Regions from separate parts of the Arthrobacter sp. FW306-1B-G06A genome, predicted to be linked through region 1. Evidence: riboswitches for the same ligand, from Rfam matches in the RefSeq annotation. Region 1 holds a riboswitch; each other region holds the start of a gene.
The links. A riboswitch is a leader RNA that binds a small molecule or an ion and turns the genes downstream of it on or off. The one in region 1 is predicted to bind S-adenosylmethionine.

Region 2: it holds a riboswitch for S-adenosylmethionine, as region 1 does, so the genes downstream of both, AC3WJM_RS14065 (hypothetical protein) here and AC3WJM_RS15020 (DUF1737 domain-containing protein) in region 1, are expected to answer to the same signal.
Region 3: it holds a riboswitch for S-adenosylmethionine, as region 1 does, so the genes downstream of both, metX (homoserine O-acetyltransferase MetX) here and AC3WJM_RS15020 (DUF1737 domain-containing protein) in region 1, are expected to answer to the same signal.

Annotation. Positions count from the first base shown of each region.
Region 1 covers NZ_JBYSXB010000028.1:23,735-27,003, forward strand. The annotation lists gene AC3WJM_RS15010 (O-succinylhomoserine sulfhydrylase) at 1-621, opposite strand, end outside; gene AC3WJM_RS15015 (rhodanese-like domain-containing protein) at 622-1,032, opposite strand; gene AC3WJM_RS15020 (DUF1737 domain-containing protein) at 1,029-1,286, opposite strand; SAM riboswitch class IV at 1,297-1,409, opposite strand; gene AC3WJM_RS15025 (hypothetical protein) at 1,514-1,873, opposite strand; gene AC3WJM_RS15030 (Lrp/AsnC family transcriptional regulator) at 1,929-2,360, shown strand; gene ocd (ornithine cyclodeaminase) at 2,520-3,269, shown strand, end outside.
Region 2 covers NZ_JBYSXB010000025.1:38,111-41,379, forward strand. The annotation lists gene AC3WJM_RS14060 (sodium:solute symporter family protein) at 1-1,392, shown strand, start outside; SAM riboswitch class IV at 1,474-1,593, shown strand; gene AC3WJM_RS14065 (hypothetical protein) at 1,608-1,928, shown strand; gene AC3WJM_RS14070 (hypothetical protein) at 1,953-2,141, opposite strand; gene AC3WJM_RS14075 (VIT1/CCC1 transporter family protein) at 2,490-3,269, shown strand, end outside.
Region 3 covers NZ_JBYSXB010000013.1:17,298-20,566, reverse strand. The annotation lists gene AC3WJM_RS08920 (S8 family peptidase) at 1-1,627, opposite strand, end outside; SAM riboswitch class IV at 1,843-1,958, shown strand; gene metX (homoserine O-acetyltransferase MetX) at 1,972-3,093, shown strand; gene AC3WJM_RS08910 (hypothetical protein) at 3,095-3,269, opposite strand, start outside.

The DNA of each region.
Region 1 (3,269 bases):
GACAATCACGTCTGCTCCGAGATCGCCGCAGCGCTGCAGGAGGGGGGTGGCGAAGACGTTGTCGACGACCACCGTGGCGCCGGCCGCGTGGGCCAGCTCGCTCACCGCGGCGATGTCCACGATTTCCTGCATGGGGTTCGACGGCGACTCGAAGAACACTGCCGTTGTCGGCTCGGACAGGGCAGCACGCCACTGGTCCAAGTCAGGCCCGTCGACGAATACGGTCTCGACGCCCCAGCGCGGCAGGATCTCATTGAGGATGACGAAACAGGAGCCGAAGAGCGAGCGGGCGGCAACTACGCGGTCACCGGCAGCAAGCAACGCACCGAGGGCGGTGAAGACAGCGGACATGCCCGACGCCGTCGCGAAGCACGCTTCGGTGCCTTCGAGCAGGCGGAGGCGCTCCTGGAAGGTAGCTACGGAGGGGTTGCCGTAACGGGAGTAGACGAAGCGTTCGTCCTCGCCCGTAAATGCTCGCTCGGCGGCTGCGGCGGACTCGTAGACGAAGCCGGAGTTCAGGAAGACGGCCTCGGACGTTTCCTGGAAGTTGGTACGGTCAAGACCGCCGCGGACGGCCTGGGTGTCAGGGCTCCAGCTGGCGGCGTCAGGATTGAAAGTCACTTAGATGTTCCCCAGGTTCGTCGGAAGTCCACGGTTTTTCCAGCCGTTCACGGTTCGCTCGCCGTAGCGGTCCGGCTCGCCCTCAAAGCCCTCGAGGACGTTGTAGGAGGTGTAGCCGGCCTGGGTGGCGGCAATCGCGGCGGCGATGGAGCGCTGTCCGGAGCGGCAGAGGAAAACCAGTTCGGTGCCGTCCGCCTCCGGGGCCTGCTGCGTCAACTCTTCGATGAAACGGGTGTTGGGGATGCCTCCGGCCAGGTTCCACTGGATGAACAGGGGATCGTTCTCGGTGGCTTTGGTGTCCGGGATGCCGATGTGTGCCCACTCGCCTTCGGTGCGGACGTCCACCAGGATGGCGCCCTGCTCGAGCTTGGCCCAGGCGTCGTGCGGGCTGAGGTCGCCTGCGTAGCTCATGCGTGGCCCTCGCCGTCGAACTCTTCATCCAGCTGGTCCACCGCATTGGCAACGGCGGCATCTGCGCTCGCGATTGCCGCGGGCAGGACGATGGCCTGTGCCACGATTACGTCCGTGCCGTTGAAGGTCGCGGCCGGGCTGCCGTGCAACACGTATCCCTCCGCGAGGGCGGTGGAGATCCGCTCGCAGAATTCCTTGGTGTCAGGGCCCGTGATGAGACGGTACGAGAGTTTTTCTTCGGTGGGTTCAGGCATTGGTGCTCCTCAGTCACGCTTGCAGTTCGAAAGTGTCGATACGCCGAGTAGTCACCTGAGGCACCCCGCCGGAGAGAGGGTTGCCGACCAGCAAGTCAGGGCTTCGCGCTGGTGCTCATTACTCAAGAAGAAAAATAACATCCACGACGGCGGCCTGCATCACCGGCCGACGTCATGTTCCGTAACCGGACGGCAGCCAGGCTGGCGAGGGCTGGGGTGCCAGCGTCCTAGGACTCGGTTTCATTGGGCAGCGGTTCCAGGCTGGCCTGGATCCGGGGTGGAATGGCGTCGAACCGCGATGCTACTGCCGTAGGGGAGTGATGAAAAGTGGAACCTTGATGCTTCCGGATTTCCAGCAGTTCGTGGACGGATATCCCGGTGGCCGTGGCGAGTGCATGCAGCGAGAGGCTGTTGTGATGAGCCAATGCAAAAACCACACCCGACAAGGCTTCGAAACCTTCTGTCTCGTAGATTTCCTTCACCAGGTTGGACATGCCATTTGCATCATCGATTGATCCCGCTGACGCACCAGTCGCCATGGCCGTCAGGGACCATGCAGCAGAGTCGGGGCTGATGTAGATGCTCATGTCGATACCCTACGGACTCAGGCCCGCTTGGGGAATGGGCGATACGTTTATCTTTATGGCAGCACTCACCGACCTTGACCGCCAGCTCCTCTCCGCTCTCCGGGAGGACGGCAGGGCCTCCGTGGCGAGCCTTGCGCGCAAGCTGGGCGTTGCTCGGGCCACCGTGAATAGCCGGCTTGAGCGTCTTGTCTCCTCGGGGACCATCGTTGGCTTCACCGCGAGGGTGCGCGACGAGGTGGATCCACTTGCGATCCGGGCCATTGCGCTCATTGCCGTGGAGGGAAGGTCGGCGGACAAGGTCATTCGCCAACTCCGCGGACTTCCCGAGATTTGGGCGCTACACACCACGAACGGCGGTTGGGATCTCGTGGCCGAGTTGCGCACGGAAAGCCTCAGCGACTTTGACCAGGTGTTGGGCAGGATCCGCGGGATCGAGGGGATCGTCAATAGCGAGACGAGCCTGCTGCTCAGTTCCGTCCTGCGATAGTCGCTTTTATGACGGACGCCTGCCGTTGATCATTGTGTGCATAAGCAGTCATCATTTTGTGCATGTTTTCAATGAAAAGTACGTACTTTGGCAATTGTGGATGCATATCGCCGCTCCGTAGCCTCGTAGCAACAGTGCTTATGAGGGAAAGGAGCGCACATGACGCGCTTTGTCGATGTCCGCAATATGGTTCGTTGGACGGCCGGACGGGGCCCGGAGACCATCATCTCGGAGATGATGCAGTACCTGGAAGACGACTTCCGGCGGTGGGAATCTTTTGACAAGACTCCGCGGGTGGCAAGCCACACGCCATTTGGCGTCATCGAGCTGATGCCCACCAGCGACCAGGAAACCTACGGCTTCAAGTATGTAAACGGACACCCCTCGAATCCCGCGCGCGGCTTCCAGACCGTGACAGCTTTCGGTGTCCTGTCCGACGTCCACAACGGCTACCCGACGTTCCTTGCGGAGATGACAGTTCTGACAGCGTTGCGGACGGCGGCCACGTCCGGGATGGTCGCAAAGAGACTTGCGCGCCGCGATGCCCGGATCATGGCGATGATCGGAACCGGAACCCAATCCGAATTTCAGGCGCTGGCCTTCCGGGCGGCCCTGGGTATAAACAGTGTGAGGATCTGGGACACGGCCCCGGCAGCGATGGAGAAGTTCGTCCGGAACATGGCTCCCCTCGGCTTCGAGATCACCATCGCAGGCTCAGCGGCCCATGCAGTGGAGGGAGCCGACGTCGTCACCACGTGCACGGCGGACAAGGCCAACGCCACCATCCTGACGGCAGACCAGGTTTCGCCCGGAGTCCACATCAACGCGATCGGAGGCGACTGCCCAGGGAAGACTGAACTCGACGCTGCCATCCTCGGCATCGGTGACGTCTTTGTGGAGTACGATCCC
Region 2 (3,269 bases), on a different contig from region 1:
ACCGGCACCATGGCCGCAGTCGTCCTCGGCGGCGCATCGACGGTTGGCGGCGTCGGCCTCGGCTACAAGTTCGGCGTCTCCGGCATGTGGCTGGTTGTCGCGATCGGTTCGGGCGTGCTCCTCCTGAGCCTGCTTTTCGCCGGCACCATCCAGCGGCTGAAGATCTACACGGTCTCCCAGATGCTGAGCCTGCGTTACGGACAGCGCGCCACACAGACTTCCGGCATCGTCATGCTCGCCTACACCCTGATGCTGTGCGCCACGTCCACGGGCGCCTACGCCACCATCTTCGTTGTCCTCTTCGGCTGGGAGCGCTGGCTCGCCATCGCCGTCGGCGGCGCAATCGTCCTGGTCTACTCAACGATCGGCGGCATGTGGTCCATCACCCTCGCCGACCAGGTGCAGTTCATCATCAAGACCGTGGGCATCTTCTTCCTCATGCTCCCGTTCGTCCTGAACGCCGCAGGCGGCTTCGATGGCATCCGTGCCCGCGTTGACGCCAGCTTCTTCCAGTTGGACGGCATCGGAGCACAAACCATCATCACGTACTTCGTGGTCTACACCCTGGGCCTGCTGATCGGCCAGGACATCTGGCAGCGCGTCTTCACCGCCAAGACTCCCAAGGTGGCCCGTTGGGGCGGTGCCACCGCGGGTATCTACTGCGTCCTGTACGGCGTCGCCGGCGCATTGATCGGCCTTGCCGCCCGCGTGGCACTGCCCAACATCGACGTGAAGGCCCTCGGCAAGGACGTCGTCTACGCCGAGGTTGCCACGCACATCCTGCCGATCGGCATCGGCGGCCTCGTGATGGCCGCAGCAGTCGCGGCCATGATGTCCACGGCTTCCGGAGCCCTCATCGCCGCGGCCACCGTTGCCCGCGCCGACGTGGTCCCGTTCGTGGCCAGCTGGTTCGGCAAGACCGTCAACACCGACGACACCGAGAACCCCGAGCACGACGTCAAGGCCAACCGCTACTGGGTCCTCGGACTGGGCATCGTGGCCGTGTTGATATCCATGGCGGCGCAAGACGTCGTGGTCGCCCTGACCATCGCCTACGACATCCTGGTGGGCGGCCTGCTGGTTGCCATCCTGGGCGGCCTGGTCTGGAAGCGGGGCACCGGTATTGCCGCGGCCTGGTCCATGGCCGTGGGGTCCGTACTGACCCTGGCCCTGCTGATCGCCTATGCCACGGGAATCATCCCCAGCGAAGACGGCGTCTACGCCAACGATCCCATCTATTGGGGCCTCGGAGCCTCGTTGCTGGTGTACGTCGTGGTCTCGCTGCTGACGCCTCCCACGGAGCCCCAGGTCCGCGAAGCATGGGACCGTCGCGTCGCCGGAGGAGTCACCGAGGAACTCCCGCTGGAGGCCCACCCGGTGGCCAGCCACTAAGTTTCACAGAGTCAAGTACGACGGCGGCGCCTCACCTTTTTCCGGGGTGCGGCGCCGCCGTCGCATGTACAGTAGGAAGAGCTTCAAGAGATGTGGCGCCAAGCTCCGACTTGCCACACGCCAACCCCATGTTCACGGGTGGTTCGGATGAAGAAGCGGCCCGGCTCGGACCAGAGACAACCGAACGGGCAAGAGCAACTCCACAGGAGAAGGCCATGCCTTTCGAAAACGGCGCCACCGCCATAGCCGACCGCACCACCCAGCCCAGCACCCTCTTGTCGCCCCGCCCCCGCCGGGTGGACGAATTCGTCCGGGTGATTCCCGGCGTCGACCTCTCCCAAGGCTCCGTCACGTTCGTCGTGGACGGAAACCTGGAACGCTATTGGCACCATGAGCCGCGGCTCATCACCCAAGCCCTTTCAAAAGCGGTCCAGCCCGCCCGCTGGTTCCCCGCCACACGGAAACTCACCCTGACGGTGGCGGCAACCGGGCACCGGGCAGGCGTGCAGAGGCACTTCATCCTGAGCGCGTTTTAGCTCCGGGGTTTAGCGAGCCCGGGGCTATTCGAACTCTTCGTCCTCGCGGTGTTCCTCTGCGTCGAGCGGAACCACCCGTTCGTCGTCGTCGAGGACCTCGGATTGTTCCTCCCAGTCCTCGTCCACCTCAAGGTCTTCGCTGTAGTCGTAGGCGGGATCGGCCTCGACCGTGGGACGGTCGGGGTGGCGGGCGTGGGTTTCGGTGCTGTCCATGGTGCAACCTCCGTTCGACGTGCCGCTGAGCCCATCGCACAGGCACATGAGGCAGCCGGTCACCACGCTACCCCGCCAATTCGTGGACCCTGTCCATCCATCCCAGCACTGCCCCCAGCCGCGGTCAAGGCCTCCCGGGAGCCTCCCGTTTTTGAGGCGCGCCTAAAACGTCCAGTGAGGATTGCCAGCCGAAAAACCGCGGAAATTGGCGATAGAGTGGAGCCGCAATGAGGCGATGAAGCCCGCCCCAGCAACCCAGGAGTCCCGGTGCACCCGCACGCAGATCCACAGAACCCGACAGATCCAGACAACGCGCATCCCGACAATCCCTCGGACCAAAGCAGTCCATTGCAAGATGAAGCGGCCCCCAAGACTCCCCCGTCGTCGTCGGACATCAAGCGCTGGCGTCAGTACTTGGCGGACGAGCGGGCCGAGGCCGCCGTGTACCGCCAACTGGCGCAGCGCCGCGACGGCGAGGAACGCGAAATCCTGTTGGCACTCGCAGAGGCCGAGGGCCGCCACGAGGCACACTGGCTCAAGCTCCTCGGGGAACATGCCGGCATGCCGAAGGCGGCCTCGATCCGAAGCCAAATGCTCGGCTTCCTCGCCCGGAACTTTGGATCAGTGTTCGTGCTGGCCCTCGCCCAAAGGGCTGAAGGCCGCTCGCCTTACGCCAAGGATCCAGCAGCGACCCGCGCCATGGCGGCTGACGAACAGATCCACGAGGAAGTAGTCCGCGGCCTGGCGACGCGCGGCCGCAACAGGTTGTCCGGCACTTTCCGCGCGGCCGTATTCGGCGCCAACGACGGCCTTGTCAGCAACCTCTCACTCGTAATGGGCATGGCGGCCACCGGCGTCCCCGCCACTGTGGTCCTGTTCAGCGGCATCGCAGGCCTGCTGGCAGGCGCGCTGTCCATGGGTGCCGGCGAATATGTCTCTGTCCGCTCGCAGCTCGAGCTCCTCAAGGCCACCCGCCCCACCCAGGCCACGCTGACCGCAGCCCCGGCCCTGGACATCGAGCACAACGAGCTGGTCCTCGTGTATCTGGCCCGGGGCATGTCCCGCGAAGCCGCCGAACACCGGGCCGCTGAACGCATGGGCGTCTACAGCTGCGATTGCGATCCCAGC
Region 3 (3,269 bases), on a different contig from region 1:
GCCGGAACGGGGCCTGGGCGGAGAACGTCCCGGGAGCGGGCGACGCGCCAGGCGTGAGGGAGTAACCGGTGATGTCGGCGATGAGCTGGACCGTGCCGTTGGAGCTGTTCGTGAAGGAAATCGTGCCATCGGACCCCACCGGCGTGATCGCGAAATTCGGGACGATCTGCCCTGGGGCAAAATTCAGGTTCGAGGTCGCCGGACGATTTGTTCCGCCGGCGTACGCGGTGATGAAGCCGTTCGACGTCGGGTTGGCCACCGTGATGTTCATTGCGACAGCGGAAACTCCGGTCGCCGGGAGGCCGCCGCGTCCCGCAACCTTGACGCTGATCGTCTGTCCGGGGGCGACCGGCCCGTTGACGCCACCGGTCCCGTCCCGCGTGTCAAGCTGCCTGCAGGGGGTTGTAGCCGCAAATCCGCCCAACGGGTCTTGCGACGGCGAAAAGAGCGACGGGCTGACGTACAGCAGCCGGTTAGGCATGCAGTTTCCGGTCGACTGGACTATTCCGGCTGTTGCGCCGACGGTCAACGTTGCCGAGACCTGCGCGGGGCTCCACGAGGGATGCATGGCGAGGAGCATCGCGGCCGCTCCTGCCGCATGCGGAGAGGCCATCGAGGTTCCGTTCAGGACAGCCGTTGCGGTATTTGACGTCTGCCAATCCGAGGTGATCTGGACTCCTGGTGCGTACAGGTCGACGCAGGGACCGTAGTTGGAGAACGATGCCTGCCGGTCGAAGCTGTCGCTCGCGGCCACCGTGATCGCGGCAGGCACTCGGCTGGGGGACAGCGTGCACGCGTCCGTGCTGGAATTGCCGGCCGCCAAGGTGACGGTAATGCCGTTATTGATCGCGCCCTGGACAGCGTCGTCCAGGCTCTGGTTCGCAGGTCCGGAGAGGCTGAGGTTGGCGACGGCGGGTTGGCCGGGCTGGTGCTGCTGGACCATCCAATCGAGGCCGGCTATGACGTCGGAGGAGTATCCCGTACCGTCGCAACCAAGGACCCGCACCGGCACGATGGTTGCCGACTTGGCCATGCCGTAGGTGCTGCCGGCCGTGATGCCTGCTACGTGCGTCCCGTGGCCGGCGTCGGGCATTGCCGGATCGGTGCAGGGGGCATTGGCGGGCTGCCCCGAGAAGGCACTCCACCCCGCGGTCACCCGACCGCCGAAGTCCACATGGGTGCCAAGCACCCCGTTGTCCACAATGTAGACCTGAACCCCGGCGCCGCTCGAAGGCGGGGTGTAGCTCCCGGACAAAGGGAGGGTGCGCTGATCGGTCCGGTCGAGGTTCCAGGGTGCCGGCGCTTGGGTGTCCGAAATCCGAACCGGTGTGTCCCGCTCGACCGATGCCACGTGGCTCGACTTCGCCAACGCAGCGGCCTTCGCTGGCGTCGCCGTGACGACCGCGGCCTTCACGGCATGCGTGAACGTTTTGTCCACCGAGACTCCCTGCGAGCGCAGCTCCGCGGTCTTCCCGTCAACGTCGGTGCCTTCGGCGTAGTGGACCACGTATCTGTCTTCGCGTGCTGCCGGAGTCGTGTCGGCGTGCGCCGGCAGCGGCACTCCCACGGTGAAACCTGATACCAGCAAGAACAGGGCTATTGGAACGACGCCGGATGGCTTTTTCACGAGCTTCAATCTTCCTGTGACGCACAGTGGCGGCGGAGACATCCGAAGGATGCAGACTGCTGCGCCCAATTCTATCTCCAGTCACACAGGCATCACCCGTCTCTTCAATTTCAGACATCCACAACCCCGGCTTCGTGAACAAAACGCGGCCAAGTGTCACAAAGCTGTCATAATCTTCGTCAGAAGGGGTCCGGTTTTCCTAGACTCTTCCCATAGGTCATGAGTGCCAGCGACAGCCCCGGCTTGCTGGCCGGCAACCCTCCTTTCGCGGCGGGGTGCCCCGGGTGAAGACCTGGCCCTTCGCTGTGTTGGCGGCGGGCAAGCGCGATGTGAGGTGTCGACGAATGACAATTGCTGCAACAGCCATACCCCTTTCAGGTACCCAGGACGGAACCCTCAAGTATGTTTCCGTAGGAGGGCTCGAACTGGAGGCCGGGGGTTTCCTCCCTGAGGTCGTCCTTGCGTACGAGACCTGGGGCCGGCTCAACGCCGACGCTTCCAACGCCGTCCTCGTGGAGCATGCACTGACCGGCAGCACCCATGTGGCCCGTGGCGAGAGCGACGAAGAAGGCTGGTGGGAGCAACTCGTTGGTCCCGGCGCCACCATCGACACGGACCGCTACTTCGTGGTCTCCGTCAACATCGTGGGAGGCTGCTACGGCAGCACCGGGCCGTCGTCGAGCGCTCCTGACGGCAAGCCGTGGGGCTCCCGCTTCCCGCTTGTGACCTTGCGGGACAGCACTGTAGCCGAAGCCCGGCTGGCCGACGCCTTGGGGATCCACAGCTGGCACACCGTGGTGGGCGGGTCCATGGGCGGTGCCCGCGCACTGGAATGGGCCGTCAGCTATCCGGACCGCGTCAAGCGATGTGCCGTGATTTCGATCGGGGCGTACAGCACTGCCGAACAGATTGCGTTCGCGCAGGCCCAGACGCTCGCCATCCGGCAGGACGCCGACTTCAAGGGCGGCGACTACTATGGCCAGGCCGCGCCCGAGGCGGGGCTGGCCCTCGCCCGGCGGATCGCCCACATCACCTACCGTTCGGCGGATGAACTGGACTTCCGCTTCGGCAGGAACGCCCAAGGCGGCGAGGCGCCCCTGCAGGCTGCGGCCTTAGGGGACCGGGGCCGCTACCAGGTGGAGAGCTACCTCGACCACCAGGGACGAAAGCTGGTCCAGCGCTTCGACGCCAACAGCTACATCGCCATCACCGAGGCGCTCATGAGCCACGACATCACTCGCGGCCGGGGCTCGTTGGAGGACGCGTTGTCCGTGGCCACGGCGAAGTTCTTCGTTGCCTCGGTGGACTCGGACCGGCTCTATTTCCCGGAACAATCGCACGAGCTGGCCAAGGCCTTGCCCGGAGAAGTCCCCGTTCATGTGATCGAGGCGCCCATCGGGCACGACGGTTTCCTCACCGAGATCGGCCAGCTCGGCCCCCAGCTGCGGGAGGCGTTCTTCGGCTGAATCAGCCGTTCATGATCTCCTGGCGGAGCTTCATGTAGTCCTCCATGGCAATTTTCCCGTCGCTGTACTCCTGGTCGAGTTCGGCCAGTTTCCGTGCCCGGTAGCCTTGCGGCGCGCTGTCCGGCTGGGGCGCGCTGTTCGCTTGCGGAGTAGCCGACGACGGCGGAGCGGCCTGA